Regions from separate parts of the Streptomyces sp. NPDC007205 genome, predicted to be linked through region 3. Evidence: riboswitches for the same ligand, from Rfam matches in the RefSeq annotation. Region 3 holds a riboswitch; each other region holds the start of a gene.

What was found. A riboswitch is a leader RNA that binds a small molecule or an ion and turns the genes downstream of it on or off. The one in region 3 is predicted to bind cyclic di-AMP.
Positions count from the first base shown of each region.
Region 1: it holds a riboswitch for cyclic di-AMP, as region 3 does, so the genes downstream of both, ABZ624_RS26300 (M23 family metallopeptidase) here and ABZ624_RS00345 (NlpC/P60 family protein) in region 3, are expected to answer to the same signal.
Region 2: it holds a riboswitch for cyclic di-AMP, as region 3 does, so the genes downstream of both, ABZ624_RS27525 (transglycosylase family protein) here and ABZ624_RS00345 (NlpC/P60 family protein) in region 3, are expected to answer to the same signal.

Region 1 is NZ_JBEYEW010000017.1:119,077-124,241, reverse strand. It holds gene ABZ624_RS26310 (pitrilysin family protein) at 1-80, shown strand, start outside; gene ABZ624_RS26305 (pitrilysin family protein) at 77-1,465, shown strand; cyclic di-AMP (ydaO/yuaA leader) riboswitch at 1,679-1,874, shown strand; gene ABZ624_RS26300 (M23 family metallopeptidase) at 1,887-2,630, shown strand; gene ABZ624_RS26295 (GntR family transcriptional regulator) at 2,828-3,514, shown strand; gene ABZ624_RS26290 (HPr family phosphocarrier protein) at 3,655-3,936, opposite strand; gene ABZ624_RS26285 (GNAT family N-acetyltransferase) at 4,115-5,165, shown strand, end outside.
Region 2 is NZ_JBEYEW010000019.1:43,122-48,286, forward strand. It holds gene ABZ624_RS27515 (cytochrome P450) at 1-1,021, shown strand, start outside; gene ABZ624_RS27520 (transglycosylase family protein) at 1,172-2,299, shown strand; cyclic di-AMP (ydaO/yuaA leader) riboswitch at 2,482-2,655, shown strand; gene ABZ624_RS27525 (transglycosylase family protein) at 2,660-3,376, shown strand; gene eno (phosphopyruvate hydratase) at 3,722-5,008, shown strand; gene ABZ624_RS27535 (septum formation initiator family protein) at 5,125-5,165, shown strand, end outside.
Region 3 is NZ_JBEYEW010000001.1:72,578-77,742, forward strand. It holds gene ABZ624_RS00330 (NlpC/P60 family protein) at 1-505, opposite strand, end outside; gene ABZ624_RS00335 (hypothetical protein) at 1,026-1,379, shown strand; gene ABZ624_RS00340 (tellurite resistance/C4-dicarboxylate transporter family protein) at 1,357-2,334, opposite strand; gene ABZ624_RS00345 (NlpC/P60 family protein) at 2,440-3,606, opposite strand; cyclic di-AMP (ydaO/yuaA leader) riboswitch at 3,614-3,783, opposite strand; gene pcrA (DNA helicase PcrA) at 4,006-5,165, shown strand, end outside.

The DNA of each region.
Region 1 (5,165 bases), on a different contig from region 3:
CGGACGCCGACGTCCCCGAGGACCCGGAGCAGGAAGCGACCGTAGAGGCCGGTAACGAGAACGAGGAGACGGCCAAGTGACCGAGCTCGCCACCATGGAGTTCCACCCCCAGCCGCAGCCCGGCGAGGCCCGGCCCTGGGCGTTCCCGGCGCCCGAGCGCACCGCGCTCGACAACGGCCTGACCGTGCTGCGCTGCCACCGCCCCGGACAGCAGGTCGTCGCCGTCGAGGTACTGCTCGACGCGCCCCTGGACGCTGAGCCGGCCGGCCTGGACGGCGTTGCCACGATCATGGCGCGGGCCTTCTCCGAGGGCACCGACAAGCACTCCGCCGAGGAGTTCGCCGCCGAGCTGGAGCGCGCGGGCGCCACGCTCGACGCGCACGCCGACCACCCCGGCGTCCGGCTCAGCCTGGAGGTCCCCGCCTCCCGCCTGGCCAAGGGCCTTGGCCTGATCGCCGACGCGCTGCGCGCGCCCGCCTTCGCCGAGAGCGAGGTCGAGCGGCTGGTCCGCAACCGCCTGGACGAGATCCCGCACGAGCTGGCCAACCCCTCCCGCCGGGCCGCCAAGGAACTCTCCAAGGAGCTGTTCCCGGCGACCTCGCGCATGTCGCGTCCCCGCCAGGGCACCGAGGAGACCGTCGAGAAGATCGACGCCACCGCCGTACGCGCCTTCTACGACCGGTACGTACGCCCCGCCACGGCCACGGCCGTCGTGGTCGGCGACCTCACCGGCATCGACCTGGACGCGCTGCTCGGCGACACCCTGGGCGCCTGGACGGGCACCACGGGCGAGCCGCGGCCCGTGCCACCGGTGGCCGCGGACGACACCGGCCGCGTGGTCATCGTGGACCGGCCCGGCGCCGTCCAGACCCAGCTGCTCATCGGCCGCGTCGGCGCCGACCGGCACGACCGTGTGTGGCCCGCCCAGGTGCTCGGCACCTACTGCCTCGGCGGCACCCTCACCTCCCGCCTGGACCGCGTCCTGCGCGAGGAGAAGGGCTACACCTACGGGGTGCGCGCCTTCGGACAGGTCCTGCGGTCCGCACCGGACGGCACGGGCGCCTCGATGCTCGCCATCAGCGGCTCCGTGGACACCCCCAACACCGGTCCCGCGCTGGAGGACCTGTGGAAGGTGCTGCGGACCCTCGCGGCGGACGGCCTGACCGACGCCGAGCGGGACGTGGCCGTGCAGAACCTCGTCGGGGTGGCGCCGCTGAAGTACGAGACCGCGGCGGCCGTGGCGAGCACGCTGGCCGACCAGGTCGAGCAGCACCTGCCCGACGACTTCCAGGCGACGCTGTATCAGCAGCTGGCCGCGACGGGCACGGTGGAGGCCACGGCGGCCGTCGTGAACGCCTTCCCGGTGGACCGCCTGGTGACCGTCCTCGTCGGTGACGCGGCCCAGATCAAGGCGCCGGTCGAGGCGCTCGGCATCGGCGAAGTGACCGTGGTGGCGGCCGAGTAACAACGGCACGCACGCGTGGGGCCCTGACGGTCTACACACCGTCAGGGCCCCAGCTCTTCCACTCCCTTCCCCAGATGCCCGATTTGAGGCGGAGGTTGCCTGTCTGCCCTGTGGGATGCGCTACAAAGGCCCGGATTCGTTTGGGATTCGAAAGCCGCCTTCCGTAGCGTCGTCCGGGCTGTTCGTCAGGCAGTGCGCCGCACCCGCGGCACCGGACAGCCATCGCCGAGTCCCCGTACGGCGCGAGCCAGGGGAGCCGGGGACCCACCCTCCTGTCGCCGCCTTCGCGGCTGGAGGGGCCCAAGTCCCTGGGGTGAATCGGACGCCCACGCGTGAGCGAGGGGGTCCGTAGGAGACCTTCCTGCTCCGAACCCGTCAGCTAACCCGGTAGGCGAGAGGGAAGGAAAGGACCAGCCACTTCATGGCGTTCATGTGCGCCACCGGGAAGCACCGCAAGCCCGGCCGGGTCAAGCGCACCACCGCTCAGGCGGCCGGCATCGCGGCCCTCACCACCACCGGCGTCATCGGCACCCTCGCGGCGTCCCCGGCGACGGCCGCCGAGAACACCGCCGAGCAGACCGGCCTCACCCCGGTGATCAGCGTCGGCGACGACATCGCCGAGCAGATCGACGCACAGGCCGCCGCCCAGCAGCAGGCCGCCAACCAGAAGGCGGCCGAGCAGGCAGCGGCCAAGAGGGCCCAGGAGATCCGCGAGGCCAGGGCGCGCGCCGCCAGGGAGGCCGAGCGCAAGCAGCTGAACGCCTTCGTGGTCCCGATAGCGAACTCCTACGTCTCCACCGGCTACCAGGCCGGCAGCTCCCTGTGGTCCTCCGGCCACCACACGGGCATCGACTTCCACGCGGCCAGCGGCACGCCCGTTCACGCGGTCGGCACGGGCACCGTCGTCTCCACCGGGTGGGGCGGCGCGTACGGCAACGAGATCGTGATCAGGATGGCCGACGGCATGTACACCCAGTACGGCCATCTGTCGTCGATCGGCGTCACGGTGGGCCGGCAGGTCACCCCGGGCCAGCAGATCGGCCTGTCCGGCGCGACCGGCAACGTCACCGGTCCGCACCTCCACTTCGAGGCCCGTACGACCCCCGACTACGGCTCGGACGTCGACCCCGTCGCCTACCTCCGCAAGCACGGCGTGAACGTCTGACGACCCTGCCTCCCCCCGCGCAGCCCCGGCCCGCACCGGCCGGGGCTTTCGCTGATTTCCGGGGCGCCCACCGGATCCGCTGACCAAAAAATATCCATGGATTCCGGCCCGCCGTCGGAATGTCCGACGCATTGGAATAGAGTCACGGAACACGCGTCCATCGTCGACGTTTCACGGGGATTAGACGGAGGTCGGTCATGCGTATTCCGGCGCACTCGGTGTGTACGGCGATCCGGGACGACATCGTCGCCGGTGTCCACGAGCGCGGCGGCCGCCTCACCGAGGAAGTCCTGGCCCGCCGCTACGGCGTCTCACGGGTCCCCGTCCGCGAGGCCCTGCGCACCCTGGAGGCCGAGGGCTTCGTGGTGACCCGCCGGCACGCGGGCGCATGCGTGGCCGAACCGACCGAGCAGGAGGCCGCCGACCTGCTGGAGATGCGCAAGCTCCTGGAGCCGCTCGGGGCCGCCCGGGCCGCCCAGCGCCGCACGGAGGCCCACCTGAAGGTGCTGCGCGGCCTGGTCAGGCTCGGTCAGGAGCGGGCCAGGCGGGGCCACAGCGACGATCTGCGCTCCCTGGGCGGCTGGTTCCACGAAACGCTCGCCCAGGCCTGTGGCAGCCCCTCGCTGACCGCGATGCTCGGCCAGCTGCGGCACAAGATCGCCTGGATGTACGCGGTGGAGGCGCCGCCGAGCCCGGTGGAGGCCTGGGCGGAACACGGCGCCATCGTCGACGCGGTGGCGCGCGGCGACGGCGAGCGTGCGCGGGCGGTCACGGCGCTGCACACCGAGCGGGCGACGGCCGCGCACCGGCTGCGTTTTCCCGGGTCCGCCGATCGTGTGAGGACTTCGCAACACGCCGTAAACATGTCGAGTCTTCGGCATTAACACGGGCGCCGTATACAAAGAAGGGTCTATTCGTCGGGAGTGAATTTCCGACGCCCTTTTATCATGCGCCCTGAATTCACGGTCCGGAAAACGCGGAAGCCGCGCCACCCGGAATGGGCGGCGCGGCTCCCGCGCCTTGCTCAGACGGTCTCGGGCAGCTCTTCCAGGCCCTCGGAGACCAGCTTGGCCAGACGGTCCAGGGCGGCGTCCGCGCCCTCGGCGTCGGAGGCGAGGACGATCTCCTCGCCGCCCTGGGCGCCCAGGCCCAGGACAGCCAGCATGGAGGCCGCGTTGACGGGGGTGCCGTCAGCCTTGGCGATCGTCACCGGGACGCCTGCGGCCGTGGCGGCTCGGACGAAGATGGAGGCGGGGCGGGCGTGGAGGCCCTCGGCCCAGCCGACGTTGACGCGGCGCTCAGCCATGTGTTGCTGCCCTTCAGTCTTCAGGGTTGTCTAGACCAGTTTCCCATATCGTGAAGCGTGCCCGGAGCGGGCCTTCGGCCTGCCCCGGCGTGTCGTCGGACCGCGGCCTCGGTCCGAGTCGTCGTCCTCCACAGACTGCCCCGCGCCGTTGTCGTACGCGAGCCGTACTCTGGGGCCCATGCAGACCTCGGCGGACCGGCAGGACCGGCACCAGTACCCCGCCCACTGGGAGGCGGACGTGGTGCTGCGCGACGGGGGAACCGCCCGCATCCGGCCCATCACCATTGATGACGCCGACCGCCTGGTCAGCTTCTACGAGCAGGTCTCGGACGAGTCGAAGTACTACCGCTTCTTCGCGCCGTACCCCAGGCTCTCCGCCAAGGACGTCCACCGCTTCACGCACCACGACTTTGTGGACCGGGTGGGACTCGCGGCCACCATCGGCGGCGAGTTCATCGCCACCGTACGCTATGACCGCATCGGTGCCGACGGTCTGCCCGCCTCCGCGCCCGCCCACCCGTCTCCCACCGCCCTTGCCGGAGGGCGCTCCGCGCCCGCCCCTCCTGAAACGGCCGAGGTCGCCTTCCTCGTGCAGGACGCCCACCAGGGCCGCGGGGTCGCCTCCGCCCTGCTGGAGCACATCGCCGCCGTCGCCCGCGAGCGCGGCATCCGTCGCTTCGCCGCTGAGGTGCTGCCCGCCAACAGCAAGATGATCAAGGTGTTCACGGACGCCGGCTACACCCAGAAGCGCAGCTTCGAGGACGGCGTCGTACGCCTGGAGTTCGATCTCGAACCCACCGACCGCTCCGTCGCCGTGCAGCGCGCGCGGGAACAGCGCGCCGAGGCCCGCTCGGTACGGCGGCTCCTCGCGCCCGGTTCCGTGGCGGTCATCGGCGTCGGCCGCGCCCCCGGCGGCGTCGGCCGCAGCGTCCTCGGCAACATCAGGGACGCCGGGTACGGCGGCCGGCTGTACGCCGTGAACAAGGCCTTCCCGGAGGGCGTCGAGGAGGTCGACGGGGTGCCGGCGCACCGGTCCGTGCGGGACATCGACGGCCCGGTGGACCTCGCCGTCGTCGCCGTACCGGCCGGGTACGTGCCCGCCGTGGTCGCCGAATGCGGAGAACACGGGGTGCAGGGGCTCGTGGTGCTCTCCGCCGGGTACGCCGAGAGCGGGCCCGAGGGGCGCGAGCGGCAGCGGGCGCTCGTGCGGCAGGCGCGCGCGTACGGCA
Region 2 (5,165 bases), on a different contig from region 3:
CGAGCTGATGACCCATCTGCTGAACATCGACCCGCCGGACCACACCCGGCTGCGCCGGCTGGTCAGCAAGGCGTTCACCCCGCGCCGGGTCGCGGAGTTCGCACCCCGGGTGCAGGAGCTGACCGACCACCTCATCGGCCGTTTCGCGGCGAGCGGTTCGGCCGACCTCATCCACGAGTTCGCCTTCCCGCTGCCCATCTACGCCATCTGCGACCTGCTCGGTGTCCCGCGCGAGGACCAGGACGACTTCCGGGACTGGGCGGGCATGATGATCCGGCACGGCGGAGGGCCGCGGGGCGGAGTCGCCCGGTCGGTGAAGAAGATGCGCGGCTACCTCGCCGAGCTCATCCACAAGAAGCGCGAGGCGCTGCCCGCCGAGCCCGCGCCCGGCGAGGACCTCATCTCCGGCCTCATCCGGGCCTCCGACCACGGCGAGCACCTCACCGAGAACGAGGCCGCGGCGATGGCGTTCATCCTGCTGTTCGCCGGCTTCGAGACGACCGTCAACCTCATCGGCAACGGCACCTACGCCCTGCTCACCCACCCCGAGCAGCGCGAGCGGCTCCAGGACTCCCTGGCCAGGCGGGAAACCGGCCTGCTGGAGACCGGGGTGGAGGAACTCCTGCGCTACGACGGCCCGGTGGAGCTGGCCACCTGGCGGTTCGCCACCGAGCCGCTCACCATCGGCGGCCAGGACATCGCGCCCGGGGACCCGGTGCTCGTGGTGCTCGCGGCGGCCGACCGGGACCCGGAGCGGTTCGCCGGCCCGGACGTGCTGGACCTCGCCCGCCGCGACAACCAGCACCTCGGCTACGGCCACGGCATCCACTACTGCCTCGGCGCGCCGCTCGCCCGGCTGGAGGGCCAGACCGCGCTCGCCACCCTGCTCACCCGGCTGCCGGACCTGCGGCTCGCCGTGGACCCGGACGAGTTGCGCTGGCGTGGCGGGCTCATCATGCGCGGCCTGCGCACCCTGCCCGTCGAGTTCACGCCGGCCGCCGGAACAGCCGGGCGACGGTGAACGTGAAGGGCGTTCAACTTTGTGATCTTCACGTGATCTGCGCGGCATTAACTTGTGACAAGTGATCGTCTGCCGATACGTTCACCCATCAGCGTGGCGAAGGGTTTCAGTGCGCCGCGCCGGTCCTGCTGTCGCACGAAAGGCTTCCGCATGCTCTCCGGGAACGGTCGTCACCGTCGCCCCCGTCAGGCTCCGGCCCTCCTCGTCGCGGCCGGAGTGACCGGCTCCGCCATCGCCATCCCGCTGCTCGGCGCGGCGAGCGCCCACGCGGCCGACGGCACCACCTGGGACAAGGTCGCCGAGTGCGAGAGCGGCGGTTCGTGGAGCGCGGACACCGGGAACGGCTACTACGGCGGCCTGCAGATCTCGCAGGACGACTGGGGCAAGTACGGCGGCACGCAGTACGCCGACAGCGCCGACCAGGCCAGCCGCTCGCAGCAGATAGCCGTCGCCGAGAAGATCCTGGCCGACCAGGGCACCAAGCGGTGGGCCACCTGCGCCGTCCTCTCCGGCCTGACCTCCGACTCCGGTTCGGTCGACGTCGACACCGGCGTCGGCGGCCCCGGCGGCACCGGCGGGTCGGGTGACACGGGCGGCTCCGGGGACACCTCCGGCTCGGCCGACAGCTCCGACCCGTCCGGTCTGCCGGATTCGTCCGCATCCGGCTCTGGTTCCGACTCCGGCTCCGACTCGACCTCCAACTCGGCCTCCGGTTCGGATTCCTCCGGCTCGGCCTCCTCGGGTCCGGCTGCCTCCGGCTCCCCGTCGGACTCGGGCGCCACGCCGTCTCCGCACCAGAGCCACCACGCCACGAAGACCCCGGAGGCGCCCGGGGGCTCCGCTGGAACCGGTACCCCCAAGTCCGACAAGCCCGACAAGACCGGTTCCTCCGACGGTGGCGGCTCGCAGGGCGATGGCAGCTCACCGACGGCAACCCCCGGTACCGACGAATCGGACAATTACCAGCAGTCCGCCGGTTCTTGGAGCCTGGTCGACACCGGCGCGCTCGGCAGCGGCGGACGCCACCGGGGCGGCAGTGCGGACGAAAGCGTGACAAACGGTCAGAATGCCCCCTCTTCCGGCCGTCACGCCGGCCGCGCGACGGACGCCTACACCGTGCGTGAGGGGGACACCCTGGCCTCCATCGCCGACTCCCTGGGCGTCGCCGGCGGGTGGCATGCGCTCTACGACGGGAACAAGAGCGTCATCGGTGCCGACCCGAACCACATCACCGCCGGTCAGACCCTGGAAGTCGGTGCCGAAAAGGGCGGAAACTAGCGGCAGTTGACGCCCCCTTTCGCCGCTGATGTCCGATTCGGTGAAAGTGTGGGATGAGTCTCAGAAGCCCTGATCGTCTTTGAAATTCCCTCGATCACGTGTCTACGGTCAGGACCGCTCGTCACCACGAGCCCCGGCGGCCGCAACGCCGAATCCTGCCAGCGGTTGCCCGGGAACAGTCGTCGCGTCAAGCGCCGTGGGCAGGAGCGGGGGACCCAAGGTAAGTGCCGGGCCCGGCGGTTCACGCCGGTACCGGCTGGGGGTGAAGCCGCGCCTCGCGAAAGCGAGTGCGCGGCCGGGCAACTCAACCGGCCCGAACCCGACAGCTCACCTCGCAGGCGTCGGTGAGGGGATTGATCCATGCTGTTCTCCGGCAAGGGCAAGCACCGTCGTCCGTCCAAGGCCGTCCGCGCCATCACGCTCGCCGGTGTCACCGGCGCCGCCGTCGCCGCCCCGCTGATGGCGGTCGGCAACGCCTCCGCCGCCACCGCCTCCGAGTGGGACGCGGTCGCCCAGTGCGAGTCGGGCGGCAACTGGTCCATCAACACCGGCAACGGCTACTACGGCGGTCTGCAGTTCTCCGCCTCCACCTGGGCCGCGTACGGCGGCACCGCCTATGCCCCGCAGGCCAACCAGGCCACCCAGGCGCAGCAGATAGCCGTCGCCGAGAAGGTCCTCGCCGCGCAGGGCAAGGGCGCCTGGCCGGTCTGCGGCACGGGCCTGTCGGGCGCCGCCTACAACGGCTCTGCGCCCAGCACCTCCTCGAACACCACGTCCTCGAACACCACCTCGTCGAAGAGCACCGCGCCCAGCACCACCACGCGCTCCGACCAGCAGGCCGCCTCCCGCTCCGCCGAGCGCACGGCTCCGTCCGCGAGCAAGACCGTCACCACCCCGACCGGCAAGAAGGTCAAGAAGGGCGACGGCGAGTACAAGGTCGTCAAGGGCGACACCCTCAGCTCCATCGCCGTCGAGCACCACGTCCAGGGCGGCTGGCAGAAGCTCTTCGAGCTGAACAAGGACATCGTCGAGGACGCGAACCTCATCTACCCGGGCCAGCAGCTGCACCTGAAGTAAGCGGCGGCAGTCCTCGGGTCCGCCCCCGTCCCCACGGGCTCCCCGCCCCGGCGCGTGTTCCCCCGTACGCGCCGGGGCGGGGTCTTTTCTGTGCGCCCCCCGCCTCTTCGGTGTGCCCCGCCTCTTCGGTGTGCCCCGCCGTTTCTGCGTGCCCCGCCTTTTCTACGTGCCCCCTGCACCCACCCTTTGTTCCGCCCATGAACAATGGGTACCGTCTGTGTGCCCCTCCCCGTCCACGGGGCGGTCGGTCGGTGGCCGATCCCCCGGAGACGGTTAGGCTCTAGTCGCAAGGCACAGCCGTAAGGCAGCAAGCCCCGCACTTCCAGCGTCACATCCAAGAAGGAGATGCTCGTGCCGTCCATCGACGTCGTCGTAGCCCGGGAAATCCTGGACTCCCGAGGCAACCCCACGGTCGAGGTCGAGGTCGGCCTCGACGACGGCAGCACGGGTCGTGCCGCCGTCCCGTCCGGCGCCTCGACCGGCGCCTTCGAGGCCATCGAGCTGCGCGACGGTGACCCCAACCGTTACCAGGGCAAGGGCGTCGAGAAGGCTGTCCTCGCCGTCATCGAGCAGATCGGCCCGGAGCTGGTCGGCTACGACGCCACCGAGCAGCGCCTGATCGACCAGGCCATGTTCGACCTGGACGCCACCGACAACAAGGGCTCCCTCGGCGCCAACGCCATCCTCGGCGTCTCCCTCGCCGTCGCCCACGCCGCCTCCGAGGCGTCCGACCTCCCCCTCTTCCGCTACCTCGGCGGCCCGAACGCGCACCTGCTGCCGGTGCCGATGATGAACATCCTCAACGGCGGCTCGCACGCGGACTCCAACGTGGACATCCAGGAGTTCATGATCGCCCCGATCGGCGCGGAGTCCTTCTCCGAGGCCCTGCGCTGGGGCACCGAGGTGTACCACACCCTCAAGAAGGTCCTGAAGAACAAGGGCCTGTCCACCGGCCTCGGCGACGAGGGCGGCTTCGCCCCGAACCTCGGCTCCAACCGCGAGGCCCTCGACCTCATCCTCGAAGCGATCAAGGAAGCCGGTTACGCGCCCGGCGAGCAGATCGCCCTCGCGCTCGACGTGGCCGCCTCCGAGTTCTACAAGGACGGCAAGTACCTCTTCGAGGGCAAGGAGCGCTCCGCCGCCGAGATGACGGAGTACTACGAGGAGCTCGTGGCGGCCTACCCGCTCGTCTCCATCGAGGACCCGCTGTTCGAGGACGACTGGGCCGGCTGGAAGGTCATCACCGACCGTCTGGGCGACAAGGTCCAGCTGGTCGGCGACGACCTGTTCGTCACCAACCCCGAGCGCCTGGCCCGCGGCATCGAGGAGGGCACCGCCAACGCCCTGCTCGTCAAGGTGAACCAGATCGGCTCGCTGACCGAGACCCTGGACGCCGTCGAGCTGGCCCAGCGCAGCGGCTTCAAGTGCATGATGTCCCACCGCTCCGGCGAGACCGAGGACGTCACCATCGCCGACCTGGCCGTCGCCACCAACTGCGGCCAGATCAAGACCGGCGCCCCGGCCCGCTCCGAGCGCGTCGCCAAGTACAACCAGCTGCTCCGCATCGAGGAGATCCTCGACGACGCCGCGGTGTACGCGGGCCGCAGCGCGTTCCCGCGCTTCAAGGGCTGACGCAACCTGGGCTAAGTCTTAGCCAGTCATACGTACGTCCCCGGACCCGGTCCCGTACCGTGTCCGGGGACGTACGCACGTGTGAAGCGCAGGGCAAGGGGAGGCGGGAGAGCCACATGGCCGTGAGGGACCGGGACCGTTTCTCCACCGCGACCAG
Region 3 (5,165 bases):
GCTCGACGCGCGCGGCGCCGCGCAACTGCTCGATCTCCCGCAGTTGTTCGCGCACCCGTGACAGGGCGGCGGCCTGCCGGTCGCCGGCCCGCTCGGCGAACGCGGCGTTGTCCAGGTACCGGTCGGGATTGCCGGACAGGGCCAGCTGCCAGGCCGGTGCGAACCCGCCGTCGCGGTACTGCGCCGCCGCGATCGAACCGAGCGCCTCCCGGGCGGTGTCGAGCTTCTCCTGTTTGCGGGCGGTCTCGTCCCGCAGCGCGTTCAGGCGCCGCTGCGCCGTGTCCGCTTCCACCTTCGCGCCGTTGTACTTCTCGGTGGCGGCCTCGGCCTCCTGGTAGAGCTTGTCCACCTTGGCCTTCACCTGGGCCGGTGTCAGCTGCGGCTCGGCGTGGCCCGTGCCGTCGAACCCCGCCGCGGTGGCCGCGCCCGCCAGGGCGAGTGTGGCGGCCGTCCGGGCCGTAGGGCCGCCGATCGAGCGTTGCCGGGGCTTGCGGTGCGCTGCCACCTGGGCCGTCACGTCCTTCCGTACGACTCGTACGACCGAGGGGTCTGGCCGGGCGGCCCGACCGAGTGGTCCGTACGACGTCCGGCGGCGGCCCGCACAGGGGGAGCGGACCACCGCCGGACCTTCTCGGCGGTGGTGGCCGACGGCCGCCCCTGGCCCGGGCGGCGGTGGGAAGCCGGTCACCTGGGGGAGGACGCTAGGCCCGACGATGACAAGTGGGTAACGCGGTGTACGGAACTGGCCTCGACGGACCCGGACGCGACCGTATGTGACCGTGTCGCCGGTCCGGAGACGTCGCCTTCACGCAGCGTGGTGACCGAAGTGCGGAAAACGGGACGGACGGGAGCCGTGGGCTGCTATGGGGCGCATATATCCACATCCGTGGCTGTGTCCGGCGGACCCGGTGACACATAAGAGCCGAGAGCTGGGGCGTCATGCGGCGGCCCTCACCACTCGAACACCCCGGGAACGGCACCCTGCCGTCCCTGGGGCTGTTACCAACGAATTAGGCTCCGGCCCCATGGACGTACTCATCCATCTCTTCGTCGGCCTGCACATCATCGGCATCGCCGCGCTGCTCGGCGGTTTCCTCACCCAGATGAAGGCGATGGGCCGGGGCACGGCCCGTTTCGTGCCCGGGATGCTGCACGGCGCGCTGACCATGCTGGTCACCGGTGTGGCCCTGGTCGGCCTCAACCAGGCCGACGACCACCACATCAACACCATCAAGATCGGCGTGAAGCTGGCGCTGCTGATCGTGATCCTCGGACTGGTCTATGTGAAGCGCGACGAGGAGACAGTGGACAAGACCCAGTTCGGGCTGGTCGGTGCGCTGACAGCGGTGAATGTCTTCATCGCCGTGCTGTGGACCTGAACGCGCGCACCGCACCGGTGGCGACCGCGAGCCACACCGCCACCGCCACCCACAGCAGCACCCGTCCCGGCCATCTGAGCCACGGGACGCCGAGGACGGTCGCGACGGTCAGCGCCGCCGCCGCCGTCATCCCCATCGGAAACACCGTCGCCCACCGCCGCACGTCATAGCCGCGCCGGGGCCGCACCGCCTCGGCGGCCAGCAGCACGAGACACCCGGCCAGGTCCAGGACGAGCAGAGCGACCGTCACGGTGCGCAGCACACCGCGGTCGTCCTCGTCCCACAGATACACGCCCGCCGCATACAGGCCCGCATCCCCGGCGACGAGCAGTTTTGCCCCCGCCAGCGCCGAGATCGCGAGCGCCCCGCCCGCGATCCAGTGATCGCCGGCCCCTTCCAGCACCTGCCGGGCGTCGAAACGGGCCAGCGCGAGGCCGTAGAGCACCAGCCCCAGCCAGAACAGCACCAGTGCGATGTGCGAGAGCCACGCCGTGCGCTCGGCCGCGGCCAGCGTCGCGGCCAGTACGACGAGCCCCTGTGTGGCCACACAACACAGGAACACCGCTCCCGGCATGCGCCGCCTCCAGTGCCGGACGACCAGCACCAGCAGCACCGGCCAGAGCAGTGCCGCGAGCGCCAGCAGCGCCTCGGCCACGGCCTGCCGGCCCGGCGCCGAGATGCGGGTGCCGAGCACGGTGGTCGCGGCGACGGCGGTGAGCGCGCCGGGACTCTCCGCCTCGGCCACCCAGCGCTGCCGTTCGCAGAGCAGCCGCAGGACGAAGTCGGCGGCCAGCACCGACCAGCCGACGCCGGTCATCGCGAGCGTCACCCGGGAGAGCGCCTCGGCGCCGGTCAGATGCAGCCCCACCGACAGGATGCCGGTCGCCATCACGGCGGCTCCGGCCGCGGGAGGCCGCTCCGCCCACCACGTACGCAGACCTGAGATGCCGGGCATGCGCCCGATGCTAGGGAGCCGCACGGTCCCCGCCGGGGAAGGGCACGCGCGCGTGGAGGGCGAAAACGCCGGTACGCGCGTGTGGGGCGAGGACAGCCGGCCCGGTCAGCCTGGCCGGACCACGCTGTGGATGATCGACTCCCCGCCGTAGTAGATCGACTCCTCACGGACGTACGCGCCCGGCTTCGGGGCGTGGATCATCATGCCGTTGCCTATGTAGACGCCGACGTGGCTGATGTCGTCGTAGAAGAAGACCAGGTCGCCCGGCCGCGCATTGGCCAGCGACACCGTGGTGCCCGCATCGACCTGGTCGTACGTGGTGCGCGGAAGGGTGACTCCGGCCGCCCTCCAGGCGCCCTGGGTGAGGCCCGAGCAGTCGTAGGAGTCCGGCCCGGTGGCGCCCCACACATACGGCTTGCCGATCTGCGCGCGGGCGAAGGCGATCGCCTTCTCGGCCTTCGTGTCGTACGAACTGGATGTCGTGGACCCGGTCGAGCCGGAGCCCGTCGAACCGGATCCGGACGACGAGGACGGCGACGAGGACGAGGCGGCTTGCTGCCGGGCTGCCTGCCGCTTCGCCAGCTCGGCCGCCTTGCGTGCCGCCTCCTGCTGCTTCTCCCGCTCGACGGCGGCCAGCCGCGCCTTCTCCTGGGCCGTCAGCTGCGACAGCAGCTCGCGCGCGGAGGCGAGCTTCTTCTGGACGGTGGCCTTGGCGGTCTGCAGGTCGTGCTGCGAGTCGGTCAGCGACTGAAGGCTCTCCGCGGCCTCCCGCCGTTTCTTCATGGTCGCGGCCTGCTCGCCGATGTAGTCGTCGACCGCGCTCTTCTCCCGCGAGGTCAGCCGGTTCATCAGCTGGCTCTGGTCGAAGTAGTCCTGCGGGCTGTCCGCGAGCAGGAAGGTGGTCGTGCCGGGAGAGGCGGCGCCGGTGCGGTACTGGGCCGCGGCGAAGGAGCCCAGCTCCTCGCGGGCCTTGTTGAGGCGTTCGGTGCGCCGGGCGACATCGTCGCGCAGGGCGTCGGCCCGGCCCCGCTGCTTTCCTGTCCGCTCCTTGGCCGCGTTGTACTTCTCGGTCGCCGACTCCGCCTGGCGGTAGAGGTCGTCGACCTTCTTCTCGACCTCCTCCAGGCTCGGCTTGGTGCGATCGGTGCTCGGGACGGCCTCTGCGGTCTGCGAGAGCACGGCCATGGAGGTGAGGGCGGCGGTGGCGAGGGCGGGGGTGCGGAGGCCCGTCCCGATGGTTCCGCCGGGACGCGTCTTGCGGTGCGACGCCAAGGGAGGCGACTCCTTCCAGTGAGCCGCCTACCGGGTTAGCTGTCGGGTTCGGGCGGGGGTTCGGAAGGGTTGCCCTACGGCCTCGTCCCGGGCGGGAGTCGGCCGATTCACCCCAGGATCGGTGGGTCCCCGGCTCCGGGCGCCGTGCGGGCGCGCCGGACTCGGCGGAGGCCGCGCACGCGGCCTGACGGCAACCTAGCCAACTGGTGTGACTAGTGTGAAGGTTGGTGCGTGATATGTCCGATACATTTTCGTGATCTGACCTCCGTATCACGTTCACGTCATCGGACGATTCCGCAGCGTAAGGGCGGTGTCCTCGGACGTCGCCGCTCCGCCCGCGGGCCCGACTTCTCGGGACGGCGACCGGTTGTCGGTGGGGCGCCCTAGACTCGTAGAGCGATGAGCAGCCTCTTTGACGACAGCTTCCTGGCGGACCTCCAGCCCCCTCGCGGGCGCGAGGAGGAGCCCCCGCCGCCGCCCGAGGACGATCACGGTCCGGAGCCGCTTCCGGACGATCTGTTCGGCGGGAAGTTCGACGCGCCACCGGACCGGGACGCCTACTACCGCGACGGCGCCCCCCGCCCCGCGCTCGACGCGGCGGCCCTCCTGGAAGGGCTGAACGACAACCAGCGCGCCGCGGTCGTGCACGCCGGCTCCCCGCTGCTCATCGTCGCCGGCGCCGGCTCCGGCAAGACCCGTGTGCTCACCCACCGCATCGCCCACCTCCTCGCCGAGCGGCACGTACACCCGGGCCAGATCCTCGCGATCACCTTCACCAACAAGGCCGCGGGCGAGATGAAGGAGCGCGTCGAGCAGCTCGTCGGCCCACGCGCGAACGCGATGTGGGTGATGACCTTCCACAGCGCGTGCGTGCGCATCCTGCGCCGGGAGAGCAAGAAGCTCGGCTTCACGTCGTCGTTCTCGATCTACGACGCCGCGGACTCGAAGCGCCTGATGGCCCTGGTCTGCCGTGACCTGGACCTCGACCCCAAGCGCTTCCCGCCGAAGTCCTTCAGCGCCAAGATCAGCAACCTGAAGAACGAGCTGATCGACGAGGAGGACTTCGCCGCCCAGGCCACCGACGGCTTCGAGAAGACCCTCGCCCAGGCCTACGCCCTGTACCAGTCGCGGCTGCGCGAGGCGAACGCCCTCGACTTCGACGACCTGATCATGGCGACGGTCAACCTGCTGCGCGCCTTCCCGGACGTGGCCGAGCACTACCGCCGCCGCTTCCGGCACGTCCTGGTCGACGAGTACCAGGACACCAACCACGCCCAGTACGCGCTGGTACGGGAACTCGTCGGCACCGGGGAACACGATGAGGACACCCCGCCCGGCGAGTACGACATCCCGCCCGCCGAACTGTGCGTGGTGGGTGACGCGGACCAGTCGATCTACGCCTTCCGGGGTGCGACGATCCGCAACATCCTCCAGTTCGAGGAGGACTACCCGGACGCGACGACGATCCTGCTGGAACAGAACTACCGCTCCACGCAGACCATCCTGTCCGCCGCCAACGCGGTCATCGAGCGCAACGAGTCCCGCCGCCCGAAGAACCT